DNA from 3 places in the Pseudarthrobacter adonitolis genome. Region 2 is predicted to be linked to each of the others. Evidence: riboswitches for the same ligand, from Rfam matches in the RefSeq annotation. Region 2 holds a riboswitch; each other region holds the start of a gene.
The links. Region 2 has a riboswitch for S-adenosylmethionine ahead of metX (homoserine O-acetyltransferase MetX). Riboswitches for the same ligand answer to the same signal wherever they lie in the genome.
Positions count from the first base shown of each region.

Region 1 (10,352 bases), on a different contig from region 2:
CAAAGAGCGATCAAATCCACACATGTCGGTCCTGGAGTTTCGGCCTGGGTCCGGCAAGCCTTCCAGATGCAGGGCAAGGGCGGTGGCCAGTGGGTCATCGACATGCTGGCACTCTTCGAAGAGAACAACCTCAGCTTCGCCTATTGGGAGTACCACGGCACGCATATGGGGCTCTACCTGAGCGGCGCCGGCAAACCCAGCGAACCCAGTACGGCTCTCCAGGAACTCCTGACCCGCGAACTGCGTTGACCATGCGGGTCAGCCGCCCAGGATTACCAGCGGCACCAGGCGCTGCGCACAGGAGACCCCGACAAGGGTCTGCGGTCCCGCCCCCACCCAGTTGTTCACCCCGGTGTCGTCGCACCAGTCCACGTTGTATGGGTAGGCGGTGACCCCGGCCTTCCCGGGAGCCATGCCAGCCGGGACGGTGAACACGAAAGTGAAGCCGCCGTCGTCGGTCATGGGGGCGAGCTCTTCCAACACGGTGGTGCCGTACGGAGCCAGCAATTCCACCTGGACCCTTGCGTCGGCGCCGTAGCGGGCATCGCAGGTGGTGTCCGGGGCACTGACGGTGACCTGGTCGCCGGGTTTCGCGGCGGCTGGCGAGACGGAAAACTCCGGCGGCATGCAGGGCGGCGGCGCGAAAATGTTCCGGCAGCTTGTCGCCCCCACCAGTACCGGCACGGCGCACAGCCCCACGGCCAAAACGCGCGCCCAGGCGCTCGTCAGTGAGTGCCCCCGAATGTTCCCCATGACCCGATTGTCCCGTCAGCGCCGGGGTTACGGAAGCACGGCGGGGTCACGGAACACGCGTTGGTTACGGAACATGACGACGGCGGCGGTGCGGCGCGGCGGGGCGAGTGTTACGTTTTTGGGGAGTAATGAGAACCGGCGCCAAGCCCTGACTGGCCGGTCGGCAACCCTCCCTTTCGCGGCGGGGTGCCTCAGGTGAATACTCGGCATATCGACCCATTCGAGCTGCAAGCGTGAAAGAAGGAGTTCCGTCGTGTCTGACGCACCCGCCCCTGAAGAGAAACTGTCCTACCGGCTTGTCACCGGGCCGGATGACAGGTCTTTCTGTGAACGGATTTCCACTGCCCTCGCCGAAGGGTATGTCCTGCACGGCAGCCCGGCCGCAACGTCCAACGGCGGCAAGGTCATTGTTGCCCAGGCACTGATCCTCCCGACGGCCATCGCGAGCGCGGATGCCGCCGTCGCCAGCGCCGTGGAAGACATTGAGTTCGACGGCGAGGGCCACGCGTGAGCTACGCCGGAGACCTCACCCCGCAGGAAGCCTGGGCCAAACTCGAGCAGGGCGCCATTCTGGTGGACGTCCGCACCGAAGGAGAATGGGCCCACATCGGCATCCCCGACACGAAGGCCACCGACAACGATCCCCTGTTCATCCCGTGGACGTTCCCGGGTGGTATCCCCAATCCGGATTTCATCACCGACCTGACACAGCAGGCACCGGAGGACGACGGCACGGAGCTGGTATTCCTCTGCCGCTCGGGCCAGCGCTCCATCGCCGCCGCTATCGCCGCGACGCAGGCCGGCTTCACCTCCTACAACGTCTTGGAGGGTTTCGAAGGCGAGCCGGACCGCTACGGCGAGCGCACCGTCAACGGCTGGAAGAACCGCTGCCTCCCCACCAACCTGGGAATAGCCAAGTGACTTTCAACGAAGACGCCGCCGGCTGGAGCGCCGATACGCAGGCGGTCCGTGGCGGACTGGACCGCACCAACTTCCAGGAGACCACCGAGCCCGTGTTCCTGAACTCCGGGTTTGTGTACGAATCCGCCGCCGCCGCCGAGCGTGCCTTCACCGGCGAGGACGAACGCTTCGTCTACTCCCGGTACGGCAACCCGTCCGTGGCCACCTTCCAGGAACGCCTCCGCCTGCTCGAAGGCACCGAGGCGTGCTTTGCGACGGCGTCGGGCATGTCAGCGGTTTTCACCGCCCTGGGTGCCCTATTGGCGGCCGGGGACCGGGTGGTCGCTGCGCGCTCACTGTTCGGCTCCTGCTTCGTGATCCTGAACGAGATCCTGCCGCGCTGGGGCGTGGAAACCATGTTCGTTGACGGGCCGGACCTCGAGCAGTGGCGGGCGGCCCTGTCGGAGCCCACCACTGCGGTGTTCTTCGAGTCGCCGTCCAACCCGATGCAGGAGATCGTGGATATCGCCGCGGTCAGCGAGCTGGCGCATGCCGCCGGCGCCACAGTCGTCGTCGACAACGTTTTTGCCACTCCCCTGCTGCAACGCTGCGGCGAGCTGGGTGCGGACGTGATTGTGTACTCCGGGACCAAGCATATCGACGGCCAGGGACGCGTCCTGGGCGGCGCCATCCTGGGCACCAAGGAGTTCATCGACGGCCCGGTCAAGCAGCTCATGCGGCACACCGGCCCGGCCCTCTCCGCGTTCAACGCCTGGGTGCTCACCAAGGGCCTGGAGACCATGGCCCTGCGTGTGAATCACTCGTCCGCGTCCGCGCTGCGGCTGGCCGAATGGCTCGAACAGCAGCCGGCCGTCAGCTGGGTCAGGTACCCGCTGCTCAAGTCACACCCGCAGTACGAGCTCGCCGCCAAGCAGATGAAGGCCGGCGGCACCGTCCTCACGTTGGAACTTGCGACGACGGGTGACCGCTCGGGCAAGGAAGCCGCCTTTGCGCTGTTGGACGCCTTGCGGATCGTCGACATCTCCAACAACCTGGGCGACGCCAAGTCCCTGATCACGCATCCGGCCACCACGACGCACCGTGCAATGGGTCCCGAGGGCCGTTCCGCCATCGGGCTCAGCGACGGTGTGGTGCGGCTGTCAGTGGGCCTGGAGGACGTGGACGACCTCATCGGTGACCTGGAGCAGGCCCTCAAGCACATCTAGTTCCGATTGGCGGAGGTCTCATCCGCGCGAACGGGTGGCGCGAACGGGTGGCGCGAACTATCAGATAATGCCCTGTTCCACGAGTTTTGAGGGGCATATCTGCACGTTCGCGCAGGGAGGACCGTAGGAATGCACCCCCGGACTGGGGCCGGCTGCTGTCCAACATCCCGCTGGTGGCCGCCCTTCCAGTGGCTTCCGGCGCAGCACCGCGGGGTGCTTCGAGAAGAAGAGGTCCTTGCTGGATCGTTCCCGGCGGAGTTCAGCCGGTACCGCTTGTCCGTGCCCCGATACGTGCCCCGCCTTCGGGTTGGATGACGAGCCGGACCGCCACTTCATCCCCGTCGCTGATGCCCGCAGCGTCCCTGACGGCCTTCTTCACGGGCAGCAGGTAGGAGCGGCTTTTGCTGTCCGGGAAGACCGAGGTCTGCCAGATGTAGCCGGAGATTTCCGCCGCGACTTTGACCGAGCCGAAGCCCTTCCGGAACATCGCTGCCTCTTCCCGGAGGTCGTCGGCGATCACTACAGGGAGGGTCAGGAAGTGCCAGCCGGATTCGTCGGGATAGCGCCACAATTCGGCCCGGAAGGAGTACGACGACGTCACGGCCTGAGTATGGCATGCCGCGTTGCCGGGCGCATCCCCTGTCATGGACGGGTCAGGCGAATGGCGGGTGAGGCGAACGCCGGCTCAGGCGCCTGGTTGGCGCAGCTGCCGGGAGGCCGTCTCCCGGACAGCGGCGGTGAGCTGGTTGAGCACCGGGGAGTCGATCTTCCAGCGTTGCCAGTACAAGGACACGTCAACGGGGTTCGCGAGGGCCAGCTCCACGAGGGCGCCGCTGCGGAGGTCTGCCAGGCACTGTTGCTCCGGCAGCAGCCCCCATCCCAGTCCCAGCCGGATGGCCTGGGCGAACTCGGCCGACGACGGCACATAGTGCCGCGGCGCGGTCAGTTCCGTGCCGGTCTTCGTGCGGAAGAACCCGTCCTGCAGGTCATCCTTGCGGTCAAAGTCCACCACCGGAGCTTGGCTCCCTGCAACAAGTTCCGGCCCGTCGGGCCACCAGCGCCGGATGTACCCGGGGCTTGCCACCGCACGGTACCGCAGGGAACCCAGCGGTTCCACGCTGCAGCCCTGGACCGGTTCCGGCGTTGCGGTTACCGCGGCCATCACCGATCCCGTCCGCAGGAGCTGGGTGGAATGCTGCTCATCCTCCCTGCGTAGTTCAAAGCACGCGCCTAGGTCCGGCGGAAGACTTGCCAGCGCAGGCATGAACCAGGTGGAGAGTGAGTCCGCGTTCACCACCAAGGGGATGGGCGCCGTCGGCCGGTCCCGGCTCTCGCCGAGCTCCTGCTGGGCGTCCCATTCGAGCTGCCGGACCTGCCTGGCGAACCGCAGGATGGCTTCCCCAGCTGTTGTGGGCCGGACGGGGTTGGTGCGCTGCAACAGGATCTGGCCAGCCGCGTCCTCCATCGCCTTGAGACGCTGGGAAATGGCCGACGGCGTGACGTACAGGCTCCGCGCCGCCGCCTCCAGCGTCCCCTCGTCAACGACGGCAGTGAAGGTACGGAGCTGCTCAAACTGGAACATCTTCATTAGCTTTCCTTAATATAGCTAAGAATATTTAGCTGGAGTAATGATAACTCCGGCCGTACGTTGGAGGATATGGATCTAACTGCATTTCTAGGCCCCAGTGCGCTGGGCTTCGGCACGGGCCTTGCCCTCATCGTGGCCATCGGCAGCCAGAACGCCTTTGTCCTCCGGCAGGGAATCCGCGGTGAGCATGTGCCCGTCGTCGTCCTGGTCTGCAGCGTCTCCGATGCGCTGCTCATCGCAGCGGGCATCGCCGGAGTGGGGGCGCTGCTCCAGGCGAGCCCCGTGATCGTGGACGTGGTCCGGTTTGCCGGCGCCGCCTTCCTAGTGGGCTACGGCGTCATGGCGGCGCGCCGGGCGGTGCGTCCGGGAACATTAACGGCGTCCGGGCGGCAGCCCGCCGTCGGCCTCGGCGCCGCCCTCAGCACGGTATTGGCCCTGACCTGGCTTAATCCGCATGTCTACCTCGACACCGTGCTGCTGCTCGGGTCTGTGGCCAACCAGCAGGCCCAGGATTTGCGTTGGTGGTTCGGGGGCGGAGCAATCGCCGCCAGCATCGCCTGGTTCAGTGCGCTAGGTTTCGGGGCGCGGGTCCTGCGGCCCTTCTTCGCACGGCCCTCGTCGTGGCGCATCCTGGACGGGCTCGTCGCTGCGGTCATGCTCACGCTGGGTATACGCCTGGCAGTCGGCGCGTGACGTCGTCGTTTCTTGGCGCTAACGGACACTTGGGGCCCTCACCCAGCGAAAAAACCAGGGCCGTATCTGCCCGTTCGAGCACTGCCGTTGACCTCGGCGGCAGTGCGGCGTAGTTTCATGGTCACCACTGCGATGTTGCTGGGCCAACGCATCCGCCGCACCGGGAGCCAGCCATGAACGGAAACCAGCCATTGCAGGGCAACAAGCCATACCAAAAGGCCGGAGCGGTCATCGTCGCGGCGGGCGCTTGCTGGGGACTCGGAATTTCCTTCGTGGGGAACGTGCACGCCACCCGCGACCCGGCCATCAGGCTGTCCATACTCGAGCGCCACCGAAGCCTCTGGGTTGCCGGACAATTCCTGGCGGCCGCCGGGACCATGGCCGTTCCCGTCGGATTCGTCCGGTTCGCCCACGCCATCCGTTCCGGCCCCGCCAAGACCCTGGCCGCCGGCGCAGCAGCCGCCCTGCTCGCGGGCGCGCCCTTGTTCGTGGTGGCCCTCGCGGACCGCGCCTCGGACCTGGAGAAGTTCGCCTATCGGCGGGGTCCAAGCTGGCCGTTCCTGACGTATTCAGGGCTGCATATCGGCGGGATCGCAGCCCTGGGGGCGGGGCTGCTGCTGACTCCGTTGAAACCCTGGACCGGCATCACGGCGACCGCCAGCGCTCCCGTCTTCGGTGCCATTCTGGCCGGCACCAAGGATATTCCGCCGTTCGTTTTCTACCTGGTAGAAACCGCTGTGGGTGTCCAGCTGATGCGCTATGAGGAACCCCTGGCTCCCTCCGAGGACCACCCGGACGCACTTCCCGGGCGTTGACGCTGGAACTGGCGCGAACTGGCAGATAACGACCCCAAAACACGAAAAACAGGGCATTACCTGCCGGTTCGCGCAAAGATTCGGGGTGAACTCAGAACTGGCGCACCCGGAGCAGCTCCGGGACTTCGTCCGCCTCCAGCAACCCGGAGGTGCCGCGCATCGTCACGCCCACGGCGTGGGCAACCACGGCGCCCAGCCCGCCGTCGTCGGGTCCTGTTTTTTCCAGCGCCGCGTCCCGCACCCTGCGCTGTTCGGTTGAACCGGTGCCGCGGGTAATGATGTCCTCGACGCCTTGGCGGGCCAAGGAAAGTTCGTCCTGCTCGGCGAGGACGGGCGCCAGATAATCCACCAAAGACCGCACGACGTCGACGGCGGGCGCCGGCCTGAAGGTCCCGAAATCCAGCAGCTCGCCGCTCAGGCCGCTGCTGCTCGCCTGCCACGCCGCCATCCGCAGGAGCACCGTGGGCACCGGGGCCGGATCCACGCCGTCGCGCCATTCGCGGCTGGCCGATTCGACCAAGGCCCGGACCAGCACCGCGATCAGGCCAGCATCCTCGGCGCGGAGGCAGACGTCGGCCACGCGGACCTCAACAGTGGGGTGGTTCCGAGACAGGCGGGCGTCGAAGTAGATCATGCCTTCGTCCAAGAGCACGCCGCTGTCCAGCAGGCGCGTTACCACCCGCCGATATGCGGAGTAGGTGGTGAAAATTGCCGAGGGGCCGGACGTGGGCCAGCGGTTCCAGGCCTGGGTGCGGTAACTCTCGAATCCCGTGGGCATCCCGTTCCAGAACGGCGAGTTGGCGCTCAGGGCCGTGAGGACCGCCAACTTGTCCCGGATCCTGTCCAGCACGGCCACGCCCTCGTCCTTGGATTCGATGAAAGTGTGGACGTGGAAGCCGCAGGTCAGCTGTTCCTGCGCGGTCAGGCCGAAGCGTTCCAGCATCCGGGCATAGCGAGGGTCCGGGGTGGTGTGGCTGGCGAGGCCAAACGGAGACGTGGCCAGCGCGGCCACCCTGGCCCCGTTCTTGGTGGCCGCCTCGTCCGCCAGCAGCCGGCCGGCCCGGATCTGCGGCAAGAGCTCTGCATACTCGAGGCAGGGACGGGTCTGGGTCTCGATCTGCTCAAGCTTCAGCTCGGCAGTCAGGCCCGTCCCGTCGTCGTGACCGGTTTTGTCCTTGGCTGCCAGCACATAGGGACGTTCCGGGGCGTCGTCGGCTGCCATCCGGCGGCCGGACAGCATCGCATCTGCGAGGGCAAGCGGCTCCCCCGTGTCCGGATCAACGATCAGGAGCTCTTCCTCGACGCCGAATGTACGCATGCTTATATTGTGCTGCAACGGACAAGGACGTGGCAGCCCGCGGGGCCGACGGATTCTGCTCCATCAATGCCTTGGACCGAGCGGGGTGGAACGGAATGCCGCGGCCTGAAGCCGGGCCAGCGCGAATGATGGTGCAGAATCCGACGCACCCTAGTCCTGGAAGTACTCCACCTTGGCGCCGATGGTGTTGAGCCGTTCCGCCAGGTCCTCGTAGCCGCGCTCGATCACGTAGATGTTCCGCAGTTCCGACACTCCCCGCGCCGCCAGCATGGCCAGCAGCAGGCAGGCGGCGGGGCGGAGCGCCGGCGGGCAACCTATCTCGGCGGCCCGCCACTTCGTGGGGCCATTGACGTAGATCCGGTGCGGATCCAGCAGCTGCACCTGGGCGCCGAGCCTGTTGAGTTCGGTGAGGTAGATGGCCCGGTTCTCATAAACCCAGTCGTGGATCATGGTCTGGCCATGGGCGTTGGCGGCGATGACCGCGAAGAACGGCAGGTTATCGATGTTCAGGCCGGGGAACGGCATCGGGTGGATCTTGTCCTCCGGAGCCCGCAGCTCCGACGGCTTGGTGGTCACGTCCACCAGCCGGGTGCGGCCGTTGCGCGCCACGTACTCCTCGGAAATCACCAGCTGCTGGCCCATCTGCTCCAGCGTGGCCAGCTCGATCTCCATGAACTCGATGGGGACGCGGCGGATGGTCACCTCTGAGTTAGTGACGATCCCGGCGGTGATGAGGCTCATCGCCTCAATGGGATCCTCGGACGGGAAATACTCAATGTCGACGTCGATGAGCGGCTGCCCGGTGATCTTCAGCGTGGTGGTGCCCACGCCGTCGATCTTCACGCCCAGCATCTCGAGGTAGAAACAGAGGTCCTGGACCATGTAGTTGGGGCTGGCGTTGCGGATGACGGTGGTGCCGCGGCGATGCGCCGCGGCCATGATCGCGTTCTCCGTGACGGTGTCCCCACGCTCCGTCAGCACAAAGGACCGGTCGTGCGTGTCCCGCGGCGGAGCCTGCACGGCGTAGAAACCGGTAGTGGCTTCCACTGAGAGCCCGAACTGGCGCAACGCCTGCATGTGCGGCTCAACCGTGCGCGTGCCCAGATCGCAGCCGCCAGCATAGGGCAAGCGGTATTCCGCGGTTTCGTCGAGGAGCGGGCCCAGGAGCATGATCACGCTGCGCGTGCGGCGCGCGGCGTCCACATCCATGGCTTCAAGGTCCAGGACGGCGGGGCGGCGGAGCTGGAGGTCTGTGTCGTTAAGCCATGTGCACTCGACGCCGATGCTGGTCAGGACCTCCACGATCCGGTTGACTTCCTCGATCCGGGCGAGGCGGCGCAGGACGGTGGTGCCGCGGTTGATCAGGCTGGCGCACAGCAGCGCCACGCCGGCGTTCTTGCTGCTGTTGACATCCACTGCCCCGGACAGGGTGCAGCCGCCTTCGATCCGCAAATGAGTCATCTGTGGTATGCCCACTTTGACGATGCTGCGGTCCAAGATCGCTTCGAGCCGGTGGATCATTTTCAGGCTTAGGTTCTGCTTGCCCTGTTCCATCCGGGCGACGGCGCTTTGGCTGGTTCCCAGCGCAGCGGCGAGCTGGCCCTGGGTCCAGCCCTTCTCGGTCCGGGCGTCCCTGAGTGTAGCGGCGATGTGCTCGGCAGTTTCCTGAATCATAAACAAAAAATATCACAAATGAGCTATTATGCGAGTCCCTTGCCCTCATATCGCAGCTTGGCGGCCGGAATACCCACTCCATGCGATACTCGACACGCCGCGCGGCGGAGCCCTACGGCACCCGCCAGTACCCCAACGCGTTGATCCGCTGCTTGTCCACACCAAGGACCTTACGCAGGTGCCTGACGATGGCGCGCGGACTGGACGCCTCGCAGGCCACCCAGAAGTAGTCCCTTCCCACCGAAACGGAGTCCGCAGTTAGCGCATCACACGCCGAATCCACCAGGCAGCGCCGTAGCGTTTGCGCGGAATCCAGCTGACGACGTCGGACTCTCCGGTTCGCAGCCCAAAGCGACGGATCGAAATCGTGCTGGTATTGAAGGCAAGCGGTCACCGGCGTGGGGCGGCCGGCGGCGGCGTCCACCACCCGCAGCTCGTCCAGCAGCGAGTTGATGGCCGGCACGGATGCCGGGTCGCCCACGATCCACACGCGGCGCGGATGGGGTATGGGAAGTCGAAAGCGCTACCCTGGACGGTGGCTTCGATGGTGTCGCCGGGCTCCGCTCCGCGCGCCCAGTTGGCGGCGATGCTGTGGTGCATGGCGAAGTCCCTGCTGAAGGTGCAGGCCTTCAAATCCGGATCAACCAGCGTGTAGGCGCGCTGGTGACCGTTGCCGGCGTCGTCGAACCACAGGCGGATCCACATGGTTGGTTCACGCAACACCCCTCCAGGAACCGGCCCGATTTTGCGAACTGGGCCAATTCCACCTATCTTGACTAAAGTTAGCCTAACCTAAGCTCGAAAGCCGGCCCTGACTATGACGCCTGCCCCGACACAAAATTCCGCCCCTGCAGGCGGCACCGGCACCTACCGTGACCCGTGGGGAATCCCGCATTTGTGGGCGGACTCCGCTGACGCGCTCGCGCATCTTCAGGGCAAGAACGTAGCCACGGACCGCTCCTGGCAGATCGAGCTCGAACGCTGGCGATCCGAGGGCCGGACTGCAGAGATGCTGGGTTCCGACGGCCTGCACTGGGACCGTTTTGCCCGCCAGGCCAGGCTGGACGACACGGCGCGCCGCTGCTTCGAAAGGCTCGACGCCGATACCCGGCGTTGGTGCCAAAGTTACGTGGCCGGCATCAACGAGGCCCTCGCGGACGGGTTGCGCGGCGGGCCGGAGTTCGAGGAATCCGGCACCTCGCCCGCGCCGTGGAACCAATGGACACCTTTGGGCGTTTTCCTTGTCCAGCACATCCTGTTTTCCACGTTCCCCAACAAACTTTTCCGCGCCCACGTCGCCCGGACGCTCGGACCCGACGCCGTGAGTCTGTTCAGCATCGAGGCCCCCGTGTGGTCCGGCAGCAACGCCTGGGCGGTCCACGGCT
Region 1 covers NZ_JBVAYW010000027.1:5,503-15,854, forward strand. The annotation lists gene ACZYZ4_RS17705 (hypothetical protein) at 67-249, shown strand; gene ACZYZ4_RS17710 (hypothetical protein) at 259-753, opposite strand; SAM riboswitch class IV at 878-993, shown strand; gene ACZYZ4_RS17715 (DUF1737 domain-containing protein) at 1,007-1,264, shown strand; gene ACZYZ4_RS17720 (rhodanese-like domain-containing protein) at 1,261-1,674, shown strand; gene ACZYZ4_RS17725 (O-succinylhomoserine sulfhydrylase) at 1,671-2,879, shown strand; gene ACZYZ4_RS17730 (DUF1905 domain-containing protein) at 3,139-3,480, opposite strand; gene ACZYZ4_RS17735 (LysR family transcriptional regulator ArgP) at 3,565-4,467, opposite strand; gene ACZYZ4_RS17740 (LysE/ArgO family amino acid transporter) at 4,537-5,160, shown strand; gene ACZYZ4_RS17745 (hypothetical protein) at 5,334-5,975, shown strand; gene ACZYZ4_RS17750 (glutamate--cysteine ligase 2) at 6,067-7,293, opposite strand; gene ACZYZ4_RS17755 (UDP-N-acetylglucosamine 1-carboxyvinyltransferase) at 7,444-8,967, opposite strand; gene ACZYZ4_RS17760 (SIP domain-containing protein) at 9,080-9,448, opposite strand; gene ACZYZ4_RS17765 (siderophore-interacting protein) at 9,358-9,672, opposite strand; gene ACZYZ4_RS17770 (GNAT family N-acetyltransferase) at 9,785-10,352, shown strand, end outside.
Region 1: another riboswitch for S-adenosylmethionine. It lies ahead of ACZYZ4_RS17715 (DUF1737 domain-containing protein); the one in region 2 lies ahead of metX (homoserine O-acetyltransferase MetX).

Region 2 (10,352 bases):
CGCCTGCTCGGCTTCGCGGCGCAGCATGGTCAGGAGCGTGGCACCGATGCCGGCGCGGCGGTGATCGCGCGCCACCTCGATGTAGGTCCACTGCCGCTCCGGATGCAGCGAGGCCTCGTAGACCACGCCCGCTGCCACCGGAATGCCGACGCCGTCAATGACGTCCTCGGCCACGATGCAGCGCCGCCACAGGGTGCCGTCCGTGCCGGCCGAGGAGACGGTCAGGGCACCGCGGAACTGCCGGGCCTGTTCGGTCTCCGGGCCGCCCCAGATTTCCAGCAGCGTCAGGTCATCGCCCTCACGCCATTCGCGGTATTCGATGGCCATCTCAGGCGCCTATCAGGCGGGCGGCCAGGTAGCCTTCCACCTTGTCCAGCGAGACGCGTTCCTGGCTCATGGTGTCGCGTTCACGGATGGTCACGGCCTGGTCCTCGAGGGTGTCGAAGTCCACGGTGATGCAGAACGGAGTGCCGATCTCATCCTGGCGGCGGTAGCGGCGGCCGATCGCGCCGGCGTCGTCGAAGTCGATGTTCCAGTTCTTGCGCAGCTGCGCGCCCAGGTCCTTGGCCTTCGGCGAGAGGTCCTCGTTGCGGCTCAGCGGCAGCACCGCAGCCTTGACGGGAGCCAGGCGCGGGTCAAGGCGCAGGACGGTACGGACGTCGACGCCGCCCTTGGCGTTGGGTGCCTCGTCTTCGGTGTACGCATCGACCAGGAACGCCATGAAGGAACGGGTCAGGCCGGCAGCCGGCTCGATCACGTACGGGGTGTAGCGCTCGTTGGTGGCCTGGTTGAAGTAGCTCAGGTCCTGGCCGGAAGCCTTGGAGTGCGTGGAAAGGTCGAAGTCGGTGCGGTTGGCGATGCCTTCGAGCTCGCCCCATTCGGAGCCCTGGAAGCCGAAACGGTATTCGATGTCCGTGGTGCCCTTGGAGTAGTGGCTCAGCTTTTCCAGCGGGTGTTCGAAGAAGCGCAGGTTCTCTTCCCGGATGCCCAGGCCGGTGTACCAGGACATGCGCTCTTTCATCCAGTACTGGTGCCACTCTTCGTCCGTGCCGGGCTCAACGAAGAACTCCATTTCCATCTGCTCGAACTCACGGGTGCGGAAGATGAAGTTGCCGGGTGTGATCTCGTTGCGGAAGGACTTGCCGATCTGGCCGATGCCGAACGGCGGCTTCTTGCGGGACGTGGTGAGTACGTTGCTGAAGTTCACAAAAATGCCCTGGGCCGTTTCCGGGCGCAGGTAGTGCATGCCTTCCTCGCTGGCCACCGGGCCGAGGAACGTCTTGAGCAGGCCGGAGAATTCCTGGGGTTCGGTCCATTCGCCGCGGGTACCGCAGTTGACGCAGGCAATGTCCTTCAGGCCGTTCTCGGCGGGGCGGCCCTTCTTTTCCTCGTACTCTTCCTCGAGGTGGTCAGCACGGTAGCGCTTGTGGCAGGAAAGGCATTCAACGAGCGGGTCGGAGAAGACGTCGACGTGGCCGGAGGCTTCCCATACCTGGCGGGGCAGGATGACGGAGGAATCCAGGCCCACCACGTCCTCGCGGCCGCGGACCATGGACTGCCACCACTGGCGCTTGATGTTTTCCTTCAGCTCGGCGCCGAGGGGTCCGTAGTCCCAGGCAGAGCGGGAGCCTCCGTAGATTTCACCGGCCTGGAACACAAAACCCCTTCGCTTGGAAAGGGAAATGACCTGGTCGAGTACGGATTTTGCTGCCATGGTGGACTCCAATTTCTACAGGGCCGCTGGGTGCGGTCCGCGGGTATCTGACCCCGCTGCACGTGGGTGCATCACCGCTGGGTGCGGGCGGGGCGGGCGAAGGAACAGGATGCAGAGAACTGCGTGTCCTAGCCTACCGGCCGCTGCCTCCGGAAGGCGCCCCGCGGCCACGGCAGTGTGGCCAGGATGATGGCGGCCAGCGTCAGCAGTGTGCCCAGGACGGTGGCCGGGGCCACGATGCTTCCCGGGGCCGGCACCAGAAGGTCCAGTCCCAGGGAGCCAAGGAGCTGTCCGGCGATCATGCCGAGCCCGGTCACCAGCACTCCCAGGCTGCGGACCAGCAGCGCACCCAGGCCGATGAACACGCAGCCCATGGGCCCGCCCAGGTAGTACCACCACTCGGCTGGCAACGGATTGCCCGGCCCAACAACGGCCACCTTGATGGCCAAGGCAATCCACAGGAACACCGAGCCGGCGACGAAGTTCACCAGCGTGGCGGCAATCGGCGAACCGTAGTGGACCGTTGCCGTCCCGTTCATGGCCTGTTGGAAACTCATCAGGAAGCCGGCCAGGACAGGGAGGATCAACGGAAGAGCCACGGCCTCCAGCCCACCTGCTCCCTCCGCAGGAGCGCCCGGGGAGCCCGGCGAGCCGGCCAGTCGCGGCGAAACCGCCCATGCGACGGCGGCAACCGTCAGCACGCACCCGATGACCCGCATGGGAGTCACAGCCCGCTTGCCGGCAGGCCCGATGCCCAGCCGGTCCACCAGCAGGCCGCTCAGCGTCTGCCCGGTCACGGCGGCGACGGTAAACAGTGCCACGCCCAGGATGCCCACGGTGAAGGACTGCGCGAAGACAAATAGGGCACCGATTCCACCGGCCAGCACGTACGCGGGCGGGAACGCCCGCGTCCGGACCGCCGGCAGGATCCTGGCGAGACCGGCGCGGCCGCTGGGCAGGATCAGGGAGATCAGGATCATCACCACCAGGCCGGCGCTGAAGCCCACCACGGCCGCGGCAATGCCGTCGTTGAGCCGGACGCCGAGGGCGCCGTTGATCCGGCCCTGGACGGGAATGGCCAGTCCCGCGCCGACGGCCAGCGGGAGCCCCGCGAACCGCGGCAGGCGTGGGGTGTGGGTCATTGGATTCACCTTACGTCAGGCATCATTACTTGTATGAGCAACCAGGACATTCAAGAGATCCCCATCCGCGACAGCATGATCCGTCTTGGCCAGCTCCTGAAGCTCGCCAGCCTGGTAGAAGACGGCGTGGAAGCCGCTGAGCTGATCAAGAACGGACTCGTCAAGGTCAACGGCGCGATCGACGACCGCCGCGGGCGCCAGCTGCACAACGGCGACACCGTCACCGTCAACGGGCAGACCGTGCAGGTCGTGGCCCCGGAAGCGTGATTTGGCAGGCGTCACTCGGCGAGTACAACATAGGCGGCCGGCGGCACTGTGCCGCCGGTCGCCGTCGTACGTTTATTTGTTCAGCACCTCGTGCGTCAGGAACTCGGAGACGTGCCCGATTTCCTGCTGGTTGATGCCGTGCCACATGCCTGTGTAGAGCACCTTGGTGAGCTTGACGTGCCCACGCACCCAGCCCATGGTGTAGTCGATCCTGTCGGGGGTGATCACGGGGTCCTGCTGGTCCCGGCCCCAGAAGAGCGGCACTGTGCCGTCCAGTTCGCCGTCCTTGAAGGTGGGGTCCCCGTCCGCGTTGACCACAAAGCCGGAAAGCCCGACGACGGCGGCATAGTCAGCGGGGCGCTGCCGGAGCAGCGTGGTGGCCATCGCCATTCCCATGGAAAAGCCGAGCAGCGTCACCGTCGGGTGGTCGGCTTTGACGGTGTCGATCCAGTCCTGCACGTAACCGGCTGCAGCCTTGACGGCGTCGAGCGTGTATTCGATGGAGGCCGTCAGGGGGAACCACATAAAGCCCGGGCCCGTGGCCAGTGGCGCCCGGAGTGAGGCAACAACAAAGTCTTCGGGAAGCATATCCGCCAGGCTCAGGAGGTCCTGTTCGTTGGCGCCGTAGCCGTGCAGCAGTACCAGCAGCGGCTTTCCGGAGCGCTGGTCCTCCGGCCGGGACCACAGAACAACAGGGGCGGGAAATACTTGGGCGTCAGTCATGGTTCCATTCTGACAGTTACCCGGCGGTAGCTACCTACGGTGGCGTAGCTTGAGAGGGAGGAGGCAGGATAGGACCGTGAATGACGCAAGAGCTATGCAGAGCCCGCCCACAGCCACGGCAGCCCACCCCTGGGGCCGCTATGTAGCGATGGGAGATTCGTTCACCGAGGGCATCGGCGACCCGGAACCAACGAGTCCCGGCGGCTTCCGCGGCTGGGCGGACCGCGTGGCCGAGGAACTGGGCCGGGGCCAGGCGGACTTCGCTTATGCCAACCTTGCCGTCCGCGGCCGGCTCCTGCAGCAGATCGTGGACCAGCAGCTCGCTCCGTGCCTGGCGCTCAAGCCGGACCTCATAACCCTTTCCGCCGGCGGCAACGATCTCATCAGGCCCGGCGGAGACCCCGATGCCCTCGCCGAAAAACTTGATTCGGTGGTCCAGATCCTGGCCATGGGCGGCGCCACCGTGGTGCTGTTCAACGGTCCGGACACCGGATCTTCGGTCCTGGGACGGATCCGTAGCAAGGTGGCGATCTACAACGAGAACCTGCGCACCGTGGCCGCCCGCCACGATGCCATCATCGCCGACATGTGGTCGCTCAAGCAGCTGAATGATCCGCAGATGTGGGACGAGGACCGCTTGCATTTTTCGCCGTTGGGACACCACACCATCGCCGCCATGGTGCTGGAATCGCTTAACGTGAACCACACTCTCGAGCCGCTCCTGCCCAAGCCGGTGCCCGCCCGCACGTGGCGGGCGGCCCGCTCCGAAGACCTGGTGTGGGCCCGCGAGTACTTTGTCCCCTGGGCGGTGCGGCGGTTGCGCCACCGCTCCTCAGGCGACGGAATCACCGCAAAACGCCCGACGCCGGGCCCTGTGTTCGGCCCGGGTGTTCCGTTGGGTTCCGGTGAGGGGCCGCTGGGCACCACCAACGCCCGGCGCTAGCGGCGGGCCGCCGTGACCCAAGGACAGCTCACGCGGACAGGCACGGATCCTGATGAGGTGGTGCGGCGGCGGCTTCACGCCCAACGGCTGCGCGGTCCCGGCCTGGGCTCCCCGGCGGACGCCGTCCGGCACCTGCTGGCTGTCCAGGCGCAGGAGTTCCCCTACGCCCGCTGGAGCCCGGCGCAACGGACCGACGGTCTTGGAGCTGCCTCCGAGGCCCCGCCTGATCGTGCACCTGCCGCCGCTCACGTGCCCACTGCCATGGACGTGGAGCAGGCGGTGTCAGATGGGCGCATCCTGCGCACCCATATCCTGCGGCCCACCTGGCATTTTGTGCACCGGGAGGATCTTCGCTGGCTGACGGCCTTGTCCGCGCCGCGGCTTCACCAGGGCAACGGGGGCATGTACCGGCGGACGGGGATTGATGCGGCCGCCGCTGACCGGAGCGGGCAGGTCCTGGCCGAAGCCGTCCGGGCGGGCACCACCTGACCCGGGAACAGCCTCAGCGAGCTGGTCCGGCGCTACTTCACCAGCCGTGGCCCGGCCATGGTCAAGGACTGCGCCGATTGGTCCGGGCTCACCATGTCCGACGTGCGGCTCGGCCTTCAACAGTCCCTGGCGGCAGCTCCCGAAACGCTGGCAACGTCGGTGATTGACGGCGTCGTGCATTATTTCGACGCCGGTACGGACGGCAGCAATGCCACGTCTGCCGCCGGGCCTCGGATCGACTTGATCCAGTGCTACGACGAATACGTGATGGGCTATTCAGCAACACGGCACTATCTGGGTGGCAGCGCTCCGGCGTTCCCGGCAGGACGCCGTGGACCGGCATGGGGCCTTCCTGGGGATCCCGGCCGTGCGAGTGGGCTCCGGGGTTAAGCTGGAAGGACACATATGAGAGGCGCTACACCGTGAACAGCTTGTTTTTCTGGATCATCATTCTGTCGTTCGTGATACCGATGGCGATGCGGATGTACCGGAAATCCGTCAACAAACGGAACCAGGAGCAGAGCTTTACCGGACGCTACCCCGAGCAGTTTCCAGGCGGCGCGCAGTACCCGGGGAGCGAACAGTACCCCGGACCGCAGAACAAACAGCCCCGTGACGGCTACACGCAGCAGGATTACATGAGTGGCGGCTTCCGCCAGATCATGAGCCCGCAGCCCCTGCCGCCGAGCCAGCCGCTGCCACCCATGCAGCCGATTCCTTCTGCAGACCAGCAGTTCCCGCCGTACGGTCAGCCGCAACCCAACGGTCAGCCGGTGCCGGATCAGCGCGCGGAAGCACCGCAGCAGCCTGCCGCCCCCGCCATTCCCCTGCCGCCGTCGGGCCCGCAGGGATACCGTGCCCGGAAACTGGCCGAACTTGACCAGCAGTACAGCAACGGTGAGCTGGCCATGGAGGATTACATGAAGCGCCGCTCCGACATCATGAACGGCTGATCTCCTAACAGCGCGAACGGACACTTGTGGCCCCGACTCCGAGGGCTCAAGTGTCCTCTCGCACTTAAAGGCAGGGCCTCAAGTGTCCCCTCGCGCTTAGACCAGGAACGTGTTCCGGAGCTGGGCGCCGAGCTGGCCGATCTCGGTCAGGAAGCCGTCGTGGCCGATCGGAGCCTCAATGACGTGGACGTCCACGTCGCCCGGGAGCGCGTCAGCCAGCTCACGGGACTGGGACGGGAAGTACAGCCGGTCACTGTCCACTGCGGCCACGAAGAACCTGGCGGTGGCCCGGCCCAAGGCCGCGTTCAGGGAACCCCGCCCGCGGCAGACGTCGTGGCTCATCAGGGCGTCGGTGATGGCGATGTAGCTGTTGGCATCAAAGCGCCGCACCAGCTTTTTGCCCTGGTGGTCCAGGTAGCTTTCTACCTGGTAGCGCCCCCGTTCCGCCAACGCTGCCGCCTGGAACGGCGATTCCGGGTGCTGGGCCGACCGTCCGAAGCGCCCATCGAATTCCTCTGCGGAGCGGTAGGTGATATGCGCAATGCGCCGTGCCAGGGCCAGGCCGTCCTCGGGCAGCGGACCGCCGTAGTAGTCGCCGTCGTTGAAATTGGTGTCCTGGCGGATGGCCAGCGTCTGCGCCTGGGCGAACGCAATCTGCTCGGCCGTGCTGGCGGCACCGATCGCGATAACGGCGCAACGCTGAACCCGTTCGGGGTAGGTGACCGCCCACTCCAGGGCCCGCGCGCCGCCCATGGAGCCGCCCAGCACGGCATACCAGTTCGGAATGCCCAGCTGGTCGGCCAGCCTGGCCTCAGCCGCCGTTGTGTCGCGCAGTGTCACCAAAGGAAAGCGGGACCCCCACGGGTTGCCGTCCGGGGCAGCCGAGGACGGTCCGGTGGAGCCGTAGCAGCCGCCCACAATGTTGATGGAGACCACATAGAACCGGTCCGTGTCCACCGGCGCACCGGGTCCGGCCAGCTGTTCCCACCAGCCGGGCTCGTCACTGTCGCCCCGCGTCACATGGGTACTTCCGGTCAGGGCGTGCTCAATCAGGACGGCGTTAGAGCCGTCCGCGTTGAGAGTGCCCCACGTTTCATAGCCGAGCGTGACCTCCGGGAGGTAACCGCCGGCCTCAAGCTCGAGGCCACCGATGCTGGCGTAACGGACCACACCGTTCCCGGGGACTGCGGTTCGGGAAATCGTAATCGTCATGGAAAGGACCTTTTCTACGCACTTGCCCACCGTCAATTGACCGGCAGGCCAGGTCCTCACCCGGGGCACCCCGCCGCGAAAGAGGGTTGCCGGCCAGCAAGCCGGGGCTGTCGCTGGCACTCATGACCTGCTTCGAGTGTACGAACAGCCCCGGACTATTGCTAAGCGTGTGACTGGGTGTGACTTTGCGGGGTCCCTACCGCCCCTGGCCTGCCGCGTCTTTGTTAGGCTCCGCTGCGCCTCTTGGCCGCCCGGAAGCCGGCTTCGAGGTCGGCCAGGATGTCATCGATGTGTTCGATGCCCAAGGTCAGACGGACGAGTCCCGGAGTGACCCCGGCGATGGCCTGCTGCGCGGGTGAAAGCTGGCTGTGCGTGGTTGGTGCCGGGTGGATCACCAGTGAACGGACGTCCCCGATGTTGGCCACATGGGAGTGCAGCTCCAGGGCATCCACGAAGCGCTTCCCGGCCTCTGCGCCGCCGGCCAAGTTGAACGCGACCACCGCGCCGGTGCCTTCGGGGCCGTATTTGCGGCCGCGCTCGTACCAAGGGCTGGAGGCCAGCCCTGCATAGGCGACGGATTCGACGTCGTCCCTTGCCTCAAGCCACTCCGCGACGTCCATCGCATTGGCCACGTGGCGCTCCACCCGCAGCTCAACGTCCCCAGGCCCTGGGCGATGAGGAAGGTTGAAGGGTGACACTGCCGAGCCGAGGTCGCGCAGCAGCTGGACGCGGGCCTTCAGGATGTAGGACAGATTGGCGCCGAGGGCTCCGCCGGCCCCAAGGTCACGGGCGTAGCGTGGAGACGGTGTTGTCCACAACGAGGGGCACACCGGCGTCGTGGGCGGTCCGGGACACACCCTCGATGTCCAGCACGTCCTGGCGGGGGTTGGAGACCACTTCGGCGAAGAAGAGCTTGGTATTGGGCTGGACGGCATCGCGCCAATGGTCCAGGTTGTCCGGGTCAGCCACAAACGTGACGGAGATGCCGAACTTTCTTAAGGGTGTGCGCCAAGAGGTTATACGTCCCGCCGTACAGGCTGGGGCTGGCCACGACGTGGTCACCGGCCTCGGCAGCGTTCAGGATGGCAAAGGTTTCAGCGGCCTGTCCCGAGCTCAGCAGCAGTGCAGCGAGCCCGCCCTCCAGGCTGGCAATACTCGAAAGAGGTCATCTGGTAAATCGGAAGCGCCCGTGCGCCGGTGGCGCTGTCCGGTTCCTGGCCAGCGTGGATCTGGCGGGTTTCGAAAGACCATCCGTTCGACGTTCGATGCTCCTTGACGTGGCGTGGCACTGCTCGGTTGCGTTCAGTCTAGGAAGACATCCCTGACGGAAACAGGATTATGACGAACGTGGTCACCCGGCCGCTCCTTCTCCTGCTTCCCGGCGGAATGTCCACTCGTGACGCAACAGAATCCGGTAAGGCTGCCCTTAGCTGAGAGCCGGATCACAAAGTGCCAAGATGATGGCATGCGCATGGATCACGTCTCTTACGCCTGTGAACAAGATGGCCTCGTTGCCACCACCGAACGTATTTCGTCCGCCCTCGGCGTTGAAGCCGTGAAGGGTGGAGTGCACCCCCGGTTTGGAACCCGGAACATGATCATTCCCCTCGCCGGCCACAAATACCTGGAAGTCGTGGAGGTCCTGAACCACCCGGCATCGGACAAGGCTCCCTTCGGGCAGGCTGTCCGGGCGCGGTCCGAAGCCGGCGGCGGTTGGATGGGCTGGTGCGTCGAAGTGGACGACCTCGCTCCGTTCGAAGACCGCCTGGGCCGTGCTGCCGTCAACGGCAACCGCAAGTTCCCGGACGGCCGCGAGCTGGTCTGGAAGCAGATCGGCATCCTGGGCCTGATCGCGGACCCGCAGGTCCCGTACATGCTCAAGTGGGAGGGCGACCCCGCTCTGCACCCGTCCAACGCCTATGAGAGCAACGTCAAGATGAGCTGCCTGACCATAGCCGGTTCCGCCGCACGCGTGACGGAATGGCTGGGCGAACCCGTCGAGAAGCCGCTGGAGGATGTGGCCGTTGACTGGGTGGCTCCGCATGGAACCCCCGGCATCCTGTCAGTGACCTTCGAAACCGCTACGGGCGCAGTCACCATCTGATTGCACATTCAATAGCTTCGGCCGCCATCAGCGGGTGCCAATGATGCCACCCACCGATGGCGGCCGAATCCTTTAAGCCGGACCGGCTTATGTGCACGTGACCTGCACGGGAACCGCGGCTCTCCTACCCCAGGCCCACCGCCCGGCCGAAGAGGCTGAACCCAACGAAGGCCACGATGTCCAGCAGCGCATGCGCGATGACCAGAGGCATAACCCGCTTGGTCCTGGTGTAGAGCCAGGCGAACACCACACCCATCACGGCGTTGCCGATGAACGGTCCGAATCCCTGGTACAGGTGGTAGCTGCCGCGAAGCATGGAGCTGGTGAAGATGGCCAGAGGCACGCTCCAGCCGAACTTGCCGAAGCGGTCCAGGAGATAGCCCACCACGATGACCTCCTCCACCACGGCGTGCCGCAGCGCGGACAGAATCAGGACGGGCACGGTCCACCAGTACGAGTCGAGTGCGCTGGGGATGATGGCGGTGGTGATGCCCAGGGCACGTCCCGCGGCGTAGAGGCCCAGCGACGGGATCCCGATCAGCGCCGCGAGGCCGAGTCCCTGCAGCAGGTCGCGGCCCGGCCTCGCGAAGTTGAAGCCCAGCTTCCGAAAGGCCGAACTGGCCTGGCTGCCCACGCCGGTGCCGGACTGCCGCTGGTCCGTGAGGAAGTAGATGACCAGCAGCACGGGCACCAGGGCGAAAATGATGTCCAGCAGCTGGTAGGTCAGGTCGAAGTATTCACGCGTGCTCTGTGACCGGTTCAGCGTGGACGTGCCTTCGGCCAGCGGTGCACGCGTCACCTTGTC
Region 2 covers NZ_JBVAYW010000007.1:162,532-172,883, forward strand. The annotation lists gene ACZYZ4_RS10295 (GNAT family N-acetyltransferase) at 1-327, opposite strand, end outside; gene ACZYZ4_RS10300 (glycine--tRNA ligase) at 329-1,714, opposite strand; gene ACZYZ4_RS10305 (DMT family transporter) at 1,843-2,856, opposite strand; gene ACZYZ4_RS10310 (RNA-binding S4 domain-containing protein) at 2,890-3,123, shown strand; gene ACZYZ4_RS10315 (alpha/beta hydrolase) at 3,196-3,846, opposite strand; gene ACZYZ4_RS10320 (SGNH/GDSL hydrolase family protein) at 3,941-4,789, shown strand; gene ACZYZ4_RS10325 (DNA glycosylase AlkZ-like family protein) at 4,802-5,278, shown strand; gene ACZYZ4_RS10330 (DNA glycosylase AlkZ-like family protein) at 5,336-5,668, shown strand; gene ACZYZ4_RS10335 (hypothetical protein) at 5,701-6,231, shown strand; gene metX (homoserine O-acetyltransferase MetX) at 6,328-7,443, opposite strand; SAM riboswitch class IV at 7,457-7,571, opposite strand; gene ACZYZ4_RS10345 (PLP-dependent transferase) at 7,668-8,261, opposite strand; gene ACZYZ4_RS10350 (PLP-dependent transferase) at 8,227-8,412, opposite strand; gene ACZYZ4_RS10355 (PLP-dependent transferase) at 8,405-8,596, opposite strand; gene ACZYZ4_RS10360 (VOC family protein) at 8,909-9,547, shown strand; gene ACZYZ4_RS10365 (CPBP family intramembrane glutamic endopeptidase) at 9,672-10,352, opposite strand, start outside.

Region 3 (10,352 bases), on a different contig from region 2:
TTAGATAGCCACTGCTGCTTGCCTCCGTCATCGGGGCAAGCGGGACACTTAGATGACTGGGCCCGGATCAGCCACCTGTTTGCAGGAGGGCTGGGGCCGAGAAAATCCGACGCAAACTGCGCCCGGAGAAGACCTGTTAACACGACATCGGACGGGGGTTCAATTCCCCCCATCTCCACATTTGTGATGAGTCGAGACATCCTTAATGGATGAGTTGAGTCATCGGATACACCCCGGTCTTCGGACCGGGGTGTTTTTCTTTGTCCGGGCTGGTAGTCCCGGGCGGGGTGGATTCTTGAGCGGCGCAGCGTCCGTTTCCCGAATTGGTCCACCAACTCGAAGCACTGGGGCAGGCAGTTAGACCGGCTGCCGGTGGCGCGAGGCCGTTTCTGCCTGCGGGCGGCGAAAGAGGAATCCCAGCCCGCATTTCTTCAAGAGGTACTCCAACCCTGTGCATGCCGTTAAGACAGCCGCAGTGAGTTTGCGATGACCGGGGCGGCCGGAGCCAGTGGGCCCTGGAAGGCGAGCACGATGCCGTCAATAACTGGAACGTGCAGTACGTAAACTCCCAGCGTTCGCTTGCCGACCCATGAACCCGCTGCTGCTATCGCCTGGTTCCTGGTTAGGGCGCTGATGACCGCGACGAGGGCCACGACGGCCGCCAGTCCCCTCAGTATGAAGACGGCCTGATCGATAGCAAGGTGCAGAGCCAATGCGAGCGATAAACCCGAAAGGCCAAGGAAAGCCGGGATCGCGACCGCTGCATAGAGCAACGTGCGGGCTCGGCAATGTAGAGGAACAGGCTCTTTCCGTAGACGCCGACGGCAAAAAAGAGCGCGAGCTCCGGGACCTTCCTCACCTGGCCAGCATCACTGCCAACAAGCAGAACCGTGAGAATCCGAAGGGCCGCCAATGGGGCCAGCACGACTGCCGGCGGCAGCTTTCTGCAAATGGTCAGCACAGGCACATAGATGGCGAAGAAGTCGCCGACAGAGCCGACGCGGTGGGGCAGTCCGTTGCCTGCCATCGGGATACTTAGCAACGCGTAAACGAGCAGCCACACGGCGTACAGGTAATAGTTGGTCAGGCTGGTGTTCCACACCTTTCCGTTGCTGAAACCGTTCCGGATCCTGGAAGCAGCAAGCATTCCCGATACTGCAAGGAGAAGAGGCATCCGGACGGTACCCAGTGCCGTTGCCACCATTTCCCACAGGGCGAAAGCAACGCTGCCGGGGTGCTCGAATTTGAGAAAGTGCCAGAGGCCGACGTGAAAAAGGACGACGGCGATGACACAAAGCCCTCGTGCTGCGTCGATCCAGTCGATCCGGACCCCAACTGGCGGCGTGGAATGCGTTGCGGCTGCAGGCCCCAAGATCATGGCTCAAATTTCGCAGCGGGGACCCCGGGTTTCGTCTGCTGGACGAGCACTTAGGGGAGGCTAGGTACCCCCTAGCCTAATGATGAGGGGGTCATGCTTTTGGGGGATACTCCGGACGGGCATGTGCCGGCGACCGAATCCGTTTAGGGTGATGGCCACCTTCGTTCACCCACGGCGTAGCAAGGCCGGGACTAGTAACCCGCGCTCCATCGTTGTATCCCGTAGGACCCGCGCGCACCTGCCGGGTCCGGGAATACCAGGAGGTGCCTCATGGACCCGGCGAGGGAACCCAGCTTTGCAGCGGCCGACGACGGTCCGCTGGACTCTTATTCGGAGACCGTCATGCGCGTGGCTGAGACGGTCACCCCTCATGTTGCGGCCATTGAAATGACCGGCAACCGCCGCAACGGCCGTTTCCGCATGGGTGCCGGCTCGGCGGTGCTCTTCACGGAAGACGGCTACCTGCTCACGAATTCACACGTCGTCGCCGGCACACACCAAGGACATGCCGCTTTTGCGGACGGCAGCAGGACCGAGATCGAACTGGTAGGGGCTGATCCTCTGTCCGACCTCGCGGTGGTCCACGGCAGGGCACCGAAGGTGGCCCCGACGCAGTTCGGCGATGCCGAGACGCTCCGGGTGGGCCAGCTGGTCATTGCGGTGGGAAATCCGCTGGGTCTGGCCGGATCAGTCACGGCAGGTGTAGTAAGCGGCCTGGGCCGCGCCATTCCAGTGTGGTCCAGCGGCAACCGGCGCGTGATCGAGGACGTCATCCAGACCGACGCGGCACTCAATGCAGGAAGTTCCGGTGGTGCCTTGGCCGATACGCACGGCCGAATCGTGGGAATCAACACCGCAGTGGCCGGCGCCGGGCTCGGCCTCGCCGTGCCCATCAACGCCACCACACGGCGCATCATCTCAGCGCTGCTGAAGGACGGCCGCGTCAGGCGGGCCTATCTCGGCGTTGTCAGCACACCCTTCCGGCTCAATGCCAGCGCGGTGATCAGGACGGGACAACGGGACGGGCTGCGCGTGGTGGAGGTGCTGGTCGGTTCGCCCGCAGACCGAGGGGGACTGCGGGCGGGCGACGTCATCCTGACAGCCGGAAGTCGCCCCGTCAACAACGCCGAGAGCCTGCAGAAGCTGCTGTTCGCCGATGCGATCGGGCAGCCGCTGCCGATTCGAGTGCTGAGGGACGGCCAGGAAGTGGACATTGTGGCAGTGCCCGATGAGATGGCCGGGAACGGGTAACCCGCTACGTGCGCTTCTTCAGGTGCGCGACCGGGTCCTGTGGGCCTTCAATCGGGCTCTTGGCCTTCTTCTCGGCGCGTTTTTCCTTGATGGTTTTGACCGGTTTTTTGTGCAGCTGCTGATGTGGTGACTTGTCCGGCATGGCGTGCTCCTTACAACGGGGGACGGGCTGCGTCCCACTTCGTAAAATACGCCTGTTCAGCCCCGAATGTAATGCCCAGAATCAGTCGGGAACTGCAACGTCGGCGATGCCCACAAAACGGGTCCCGACGCCGTCGAACTCGCTCCTGATGAGGCCCGGCCGCAGCGGCGGCACCTCATTCGGGGCATGGTGCTCGCACACCACATACGTGAATTCCGGCCACCATTTTTTGGGCCGGGCCGCTTCCTCGTAACCGCAGACGGCGCATTCCAGGTGCACCCAGACTGGACGCTTGCCGGTCCGGTTTGCCCGCGACTGGATGAGCCATGCCGGCGGGTTGTCCAGGATTTCGCCCAGCTCCGCCTCGGTCAGTCGTTTCGGGATGCCATGGCGCTGGGCCATTTCCATCGGTACATCAAGGGCAATTGCCGCGTCGCGTCTGCTAATCATCAGAGTCAACGATACGGGACCGGGCCAAACCCGAAGAGCGTCCTACGACGCCAGGGCGATGCCCCCGGCCGCCGCGGCAAATCCGGCGGCCAGGTTGGCGCCGATGTTCAGGGCTGCCGCCCCGAACCGCGACTCGCTCAGGAGCCGCACCGTGGCGGTGGTCCAGGAGCTGAACGTAGTGAGGCCGCCGGCAAGGCCGGTGGCGACGGCGGTCTGCCACTCGGGTGCAAGGCCGAGCCGTCCGGTGATGCCGATGGACAGTCCGATGATCAGGCACCCGGTGACGTTAACTGTGAGCGTGGCCCACGGCCAGTGCCGCGGCGTTCCGCTGTGGCTGACGGTGCCACGGTGCCCCGAATGGTGGGCGAACCAGCTGTCGACGGCGAAGCGCAGCAGGGCGCCCGCCATACCGAACACGCCCACCAGGACCGCGCCCATCATGACGCTGCCCCCAGCCGGTCAGTGAGCAGCCGGCCGGTCCGCCAGCCACCGGCCGCGGCGCCCAGACCCAGCAGCAGTGACAGCCCCAGATAGGCAATCCACACGGGATGTTCGCCGGTCCTGGCCAGCTGGTCAATCGAGAAAACCGTCGCTGAGAACGTGGTGAACGAGCCCAGAAGTCCTGGCCCGAGGCCGGCGCGGAGCCAGAATGCCGTCTGCGGCCGGGCCATCCAGACCGTGGTGAGGGCGGCCAGCACAAAGCTGCCAGCCACGTTGATTCCCAGGGTGGTCCAGGGCATTACCCCCGCTGTTTCCGGAAACGCGAGTCCCAGGCCGTACCGGAGTTCCGTTCCGGCCAGGCCGCCCACCGCCACGGCCAACCAGGCCCGCCAGTGCGGCACGCGGGCGTTCATCAGCTGGCGCTGAGGGTGCAGCCGGTGTGGGAGTGGTCGCTGTGGACCCAGAGCGCAGCGGTGACTTCATCCGCGAGATCGTACTCCCGCTTCCTGCCGGCGTTGCTGATCCGCACCACCAGTGCGCCGCCGAACGGCTTGCGGCCCACGACCTCCACCTCGGCGTCGAGATCGATTTCCTCGGCGGCAAGATACCGCAGCAGATCCGGATTCTCGTCGCTGATGCGGGTGATCCGGCCGGTGTGCCCGGGATCAAGTTCGCCGAGGAGATGGGCCTCTGGCAGCAGCACCGTGCCGTCCGCCGCGGGGATCGGGTCACCGTGCGGGTCACGTAGCGGGTTGCCGAGTTTCGCCGCCATGCGCTCTATGAACGTGTCCGACACTGCATGCTCCAGCAGTTCGGCTTCGTCGTGGACTTCGTCCCAGCTGTAGCCGAGCTCCTGCACGAGGTAGGTCTCAATGAGGCGGTGCCGGCGCACCATTGACAATGCCAGCCGGACCCCGGAATCCGTGAGGGTGATGGCGCTGTACGGCTTGTGGTCCACCAGGCCCTGGTCCTTGAGCTTGCGGACCATCTCCGAGACCGAGGAATTGGCCACCCCCAGGCGCTGCGCGAGCTGTGAGGACGTGATGGGTTTGTTCTGCCACTCCGTGAAACCGTAGATGACCTTGACGTAGTCCTCGATCGAGGAGGAGGGCGCGCTGGTCTTCACGCCTCCAAGCCTACCCGGTGGTCCGCGCCCGTCACGCCTTCGTGGCCTGCCACGTCAAGGTGAGGTACGGCAGGCTGATGTCCTCTTCCATGGCGTGCCCCAGATGCTCGTGCAGGTACCAGTCCAGGTTGGCCAGGACCTTGCAGCGGGTGACTTCGCCGGCGCGCAGGTAGTAGCTGCGGGATTTCGTCAGTTCCATGATGTCCGCCGTGCTGAGGCTGTCTTCCCAATGCGTCACATGGCTTTCGAGGCCTTCAAACTCCGGCCCGACCACCGGGCAGAAGCCGGGCTTGTAGACGTCGCCCGCGTGCATGATGCGGGACAACCGGTGGACCCACGGAACGGACGTGTCCAGCTGGTTCCAGATCAGCCCCAGCGTTCCGCCGGGCCGCAGGATCCGCGCCAGTTCGATGCTGGCGGGCAGCGGATCGCACCAATGCCAGGCCTGCGCAACGCTGACGACGTCGAAGGAGGAGTCGGCGAGGCCGGTGGCCTCTGCAGTCCCTTGGGTCGCTGCGGCCGCCGGGTAGTGGGCCTGCAGCTGTTCAAGCATGTCCGGCGACGGGTCCACGGCGGAAACCGCCAAGCCGCGTTCAAGCAGCAGGGCGGTGAACTTGCCAGTCCCGGCGCCCACATCCACAGCGTCCCTGGCCCCGGCAGGGATCAGCCAGTCCGCTGATTCGGCAGGGTAACCAGGCCGTACACGCTGGTAATGTTCGCCGCCGTCCAGGAAACTCTGTCCGAGTTCCAGACGGCGTCCGTGCTCAAGCCTGGGGCCACCCCGTGCCACGTGCGGCCTCCTTCAACTGCGCCCATCGGTATCCTTCGAATTTACCGTATGGGCCGCAGCCGCCAGGTCGGGGCCGTCGCCTCTTTAGGTAGGCGCCAGTCAGCCGTCCAGCGTCAGTCAGTCGTCAAGGCACGGAGCCGCACCGGCGGTGCCCGGGGTGTTGGGAGCCCAGTGCGGGTAGGTGCGGGTGTCGTTGGCCGGAACCCAGCGACCTGCGTCCACCACGTAGTCCCACCCCAGGCCGGTCCGGCGCAGCTGTTCCAGGCCCGCAAGGAGCCGCTGGGCGTCCTCCAGCCGGGAGCCCACGCCGAAGCTGGCCCGCAGCGAGCCGGAGGGAAGGCCGAGGCGCTTCAGCAGCGGGTGTGCGCAGAAGCGGCCGTCCCGGAGGCCAACGCCGTGCTCGGCCGACAGGTAGGCGGCCACGAGCCCGGCGTCGTACCCTGCCACGGAGAAGTTCACCACGCCGATGGTGCCGGTTTCAGCCTCCGTGTCCGAGAAGATCTGGTGCACAGTGACGCCGTCGATCTTCCCAAGCCCGTCCACCAGGAATGACCTGATGGCCGACTCGTGGGCGTGCCAGCGGTCGTGGTCCAGGGACGCGATGACCTGGGTGGCGCGGGCCAGGGTGGCCGCACCTAGGACGTTGGGGGAGCCGCCCTCGTGCCGGGCCGGCCCCGTGGCCCAGCTGACGCCGTCGAGTTTTGCCTCGCGGACGGCGCCGCCGCCGGCCAGGTGGGGAGTTCCGGCGTCGAGCCAGTCGGTGCGGCCCACCAGGACCCCGGAGCCGAAGGGCGCATAGAGCTTGTGGCCGGAGAAGGCGAGGTAGTCAACGTCGTCGGCGCTGATACTGATGCGCCGGTGGGGTGCGAGCTGCGCGGCGTCCACCACGATCCGCGCGCCGTACTCATGGGCGAGGGCGGCCAGGGCCTTGACCGGGAGGATTTCGCCGGTGACGTTGGAAGCGCCCGTGACCGCGAGCAGGCTGACGTTGCCCTGCTCAAGTTCGGCACGGAGGACCTCGATGGTCCCCACGATGGTGTCCGCGGCGACGACGCTGCGGTGCGGGACGCCCTGCCAGGGCAAGAGGTTGGCGTGGTGCTCAATGTCCAGGTAGAGGACATCGCCATTGGGACACCCCTCCGTGGCCGGCAGGCAACCCGCCAGCAGGTTCAGCGAGTCGGTGGTGTTCCGGGTGAAGATGACGGAGTCGTCCGGGCGCCCGCCCACAAAGTCGCGCACGATGTTCCGGGCGTTCTCGTAAACGGAGGTGCTGATCTGCGACGCAAAGCCGGCGCCGCGGTGGACGCTGGCGTAGAACGGCAGGATCTCGTTGAGGTAGGCGGACACCACGGAGAGGGCGGGAGCGGATGCGCCGTAGTCCAGATTTGCGTAGCGGACATGGCCGCCCTGGATCAGCGGAGCCTGGATTTCCGCGCCGGTAACGGCGGAGAGGGGGCGGCCGGCGATGGCGGCAGCCGCGTTGAACAGCTCAGCGGCGATGGCGGGGGCAGTGTCGGGGGAGACGGTGGCAGTTGTCACGGAGACCTCACTCTAAAAGGACTCCCGGTACCAGGAATCCGCGCTTGCCGTATCCGTTCCGGACCGGCCTGGTCGTCACCCGGGGCACCCCACCGCGAATGGAGGGTTGCCGGCCAGCAAACCGGGGTTTAGCGCTGGCACTCGTGACCTGTTAAGAGCGTAGAACATGGGCAACGGCAGGAAAGAAGCCCGGGCCAATGTTAAGGGCTTTGTTACGCGCGTTTGAGTAGCGGACTATTTGTCGAAGATACGACGGCGGGCGCTCCCTTCAGGAGGCGCCCGCCGTCGATAATTCGATGGAAGTGCCTAAAGGAGATCGTCCAGATCCGGGTTCAGACGTTTGAGGACCTCTGAGTGCAGGATGGAGTTTGTGGCCAAGGCGTTGCCGCCGAACGGCCCGTCCTGGCCCTCGAGAGAGGTGAAGCGGCCGCCGGCTTCCACCACAATGGGCACCAGGGCGGCCATGTCGTACAGGTTCAGTTCCGGCTCGCAGGCGATGTCCACGGAACCTTCGGCCACCATGCAGTAGGACCAGAAATCGCCGTAGGCACGCGTGCGCCACACGTCCTCGGTCAGGCCCAGGAACTCATCCAGGTTGCCGCGTTCCTTCCAGCCGCCCAGGCTGGAATACGACAGGGAGGCGTCCGAAAGTTCGGAGACGTCCGAGACCCGGAGCCGCGTTGCGGCGGCTAGGGACTTCCCCATGTAGGCGCCGGAACCCTTGGCGGCCCACCAGCGCTTGCCCAGTGCCGGCGCGCTGACCACTCCCACCACGGGTTCGCCTTCGTCCACGAGGGCGATCAGGGTGGCCCAGACCGGGACGCCGCGGACAAAGTTTTTGGTGCCGTCGATGGGATCAATGATCCAGCGGCGGGAGCCGTGGCCGGAGCTGCCGAATTCCTCGCCCAGCACGGCGTCGCGGGGACGCGAACGGGAGAGCTGGCCGCGGATGGCTTCTTCCGCGGCCTTGTCCGCGTCCGTGACCGGCGTCAGGTCCGGCTTGGTTTCGATGTGGAGGTCCAGTGCCTTGAAGCGGCTCATGGTCTGGTCATCCACGGAGTCGGCCAGCACATGGGCAAGGCGCAGGTCATCGTTGTAGCTCGAAGCGGGTTGGATCATGGTTCCAAACTACCGTCTCAGGGCCGCGGGTTTGGGGACGTCGGCGTTCCGCCGCTAGCCGATGCTGCCCAGTTCCTTGGTTTCCTGGCCAACCAGCCGAGGATCCGTGCCCAGCAGCCGCCGCAGCGACGCCAGCCGGGCCGGGCCGGTGGGGCCCGCCTGGCCGGCGGACACCCAGGCATCCACTCCGCAGTTGACGGCCGCGGTGTTGTGTTTGCAGCCACGCTCGCAGGCATCCGTGCCCGGCTCCAGGTCCGGGAAGGACCGCAGGATCCGGTCCGGGTCCACGTGGGCCAGTCCGAACGAGCGGATGCCAGGGGTGTCGATGATCCAGCTTCCGGCGGGAGCTCCGGTCAGTTTCAAGGCAAGGGCCGACGACGACGTGTGGCGGCCGCGGCCGGTCACCGCGTTCACACCACCGGTAGCCCGTTCGGCCCCGGTGAGCGCATTGACCATGGTGGACTTGCCCACGCCGGAATGACCCAGCATCACCGAGACCTTGCCCTGGAGGTACGCGCGGAGCTGCGAAACTGCATCACTGTCCAAGCGAGCCGAGAGGCCGTCATCGGAGCGGGCATCGATACCCGAGGCCTCGGAGTCCGACGTGCGGCTGATGATCACGGGGAAGTCCAGGTGTTCATAATTGGACAACAGTTCTGCGGGATCCTTGACATCTGCCTTGGTGACGAGCAGCAGCGGCTCAATGCCGGCGTCGTAAGCGGCCACCAGGGCGCGGTCAATGAAGCCGGTGCGCGGCTCCGGGTTTGCGGCGGCCACCACCACCACAAGCTGATCGGCGTTGGCAACCACCGCACGCTCGATCGGATCAGTGTCATCGGCGCTGCGACGCAGCAGGGTCCTGCGGTCCTGGATCCGAACCAGGCGGGCCAGGGTGTCCGGCTCCCCGGACACATCGCCTACAAGGGACACGAAGTCACCGGCCACGACGGGGGAGCGGCGCAGTTCGCGGGCCCTCGCGGCGATGATGATCCGCTCGTCGCCCGAGTCCTCACCGACGACGGCTGTGTACCGGCCGCGGTCCACGGTGATAATGCGGCCCGTGACGGCGTCGTCGTGGCTGGGGCGGTCCTTCGTGCGCGGTCGGGAGCCCTTTTTGCTGGGCCGGATCCGGGCATCGGACTCGTCCCAGGAGTCAGTGCTGCGTGCCACCAGTAGGCCCTTCCGTGCCGTCATTGGCAGCCGCACCCTGGGCGAGCATGTCCGCCCACATCTGCTGGAATTGGGGCATGGTCTTGGCGGTGGTGGCGATGTCCTGGACCTCGATGCCCGGAACTGCGAGGCCGAGGATGGCACCGGCGGTAGCCATCCGGTGGTCCGCGTAGCTGTGGACGACGCCGGCATGCAGCTTTGCCGGGCGGATCACCAGGCCGTCGCTGGTCTCTTCCGCGTCGCCGCCGAGTCGGTTGATTTCGGTGACGAGCGCGGCCAACCGGTCCGTTTCGTGGCCGCGAAGGTGCGCGATGCCGGTCAGCCGTGAAGGTCCGCTGGCCAGGGCGCAGAGGGCCGCCACGGTAGGGGCGAGTTCGCTGGTTTCGTCAAAATCCGCACCCTTGATCTCTGGTCCGCCGGTGACGGTCAGGACGCCGTCAGCCAGGCTGACGTCCGCGCCCATGTCCGTCAGGATGCTGCGCCAGAGATCTCCCACCTGAGTGGTGCCGGTGGGCCATTCCGGGATGCGGACGGTGCCGCCGGAGGCCAATGCTGCGGCCAGGAACGGGCCGGCGTTTGAGAGGTCCTGCTCAATGCGCTGATCAAAGGCGCGGATAAGGCCCGGTGCCACCACCCAGTGGTTGGGCACGGAATCGTCCACTGATACACCGACGCCGCGGAGCACAGCAACGGTCATGTTGATGTGGTCCAGGCTCGGCACCGGTTTGCCAACGTGCTCCAGGTGGAGTCCGTCGGTAAACCTGGCGCCGACCAGCAGGAGGGCCGAGACGAACTGGGATGATGCACTGGCATCGATCACCAGGTGGCCGCCCCGGACTTCCCCGGTGCCTTCAACGGTGAACGGCAGCGATGAGGGGGTCCCGCCGTCGTCCGCGGTCAGGGCCACCCCGAGAGCTTTCAGGGCCTCGATGGTGGCGCCCATGGG
Region 3 covers NZ_JBVAYW010000003.1:260,377-270,728, reverse strand. The annotation lists RNA gene ssrA (transfer-messenger RNA) at 1-181, shown strand, start outside; gene ACZYZ4_RS05950 (hypothetical protein) at 462-653, opposite strand; gene ACZYZ4_RS05945 (acyltransferase family protein) at 671-1,378, opposite strand; gene ACZYZ4_RS05940 (S1C family serine protease) at 1,649-2,629, shown strand; gene ACZYZ4_RS05935 (hypothetical protein) at 2,634-2,771, opposite strand; gene ACZYZ4_RS05930 (hypothetical protein) at 2,853-3,221, opposite strand; gene ACZYZ4_RS05925 (fluoride efflux transporter FluC) at 3,264-3,662, opposite strand; gene ACZYZ4_RS05920 (fluoride efflux transporter FluC) at 3,659-4,075, opposite strand; gene ACZYZ4_RS05915 (metal-dependent transcriptional regulator) at 4,075-4,788, opposite strand; gene ACZYZ4_RS05910 (class I SAM-dependent methyltransferase) at 4,820-5,578, opposite strand; gene ACZYZ4_RS05905 (aminotransferase class V-fold PLP-dependent enzyme) at 5,696-7,117, opposite strand; SAM riboswitch class IV at 7,153-7,266, opposite strand; gene hisN (histidinol-phosphatase) at 7,424-8,236, opposite strand; gene rsgA (ribosome small subunit-dependent GTPase A) at 8,291-9,406, opposite strand; gene aroA (3-phosphoshikimate 1-carboxyvinyltransferase) at 9,390-10,352, opposite strand, start outside.
Region 3: another riboswitch for S-adenosylmethionine. It lies ahead of ACZYZ4_RS05905 (aminotransferase class V-fold PLP-dependent enzyme); the one in region 2 lies ahead of metX (homoserine O-acetyltransferase MetX).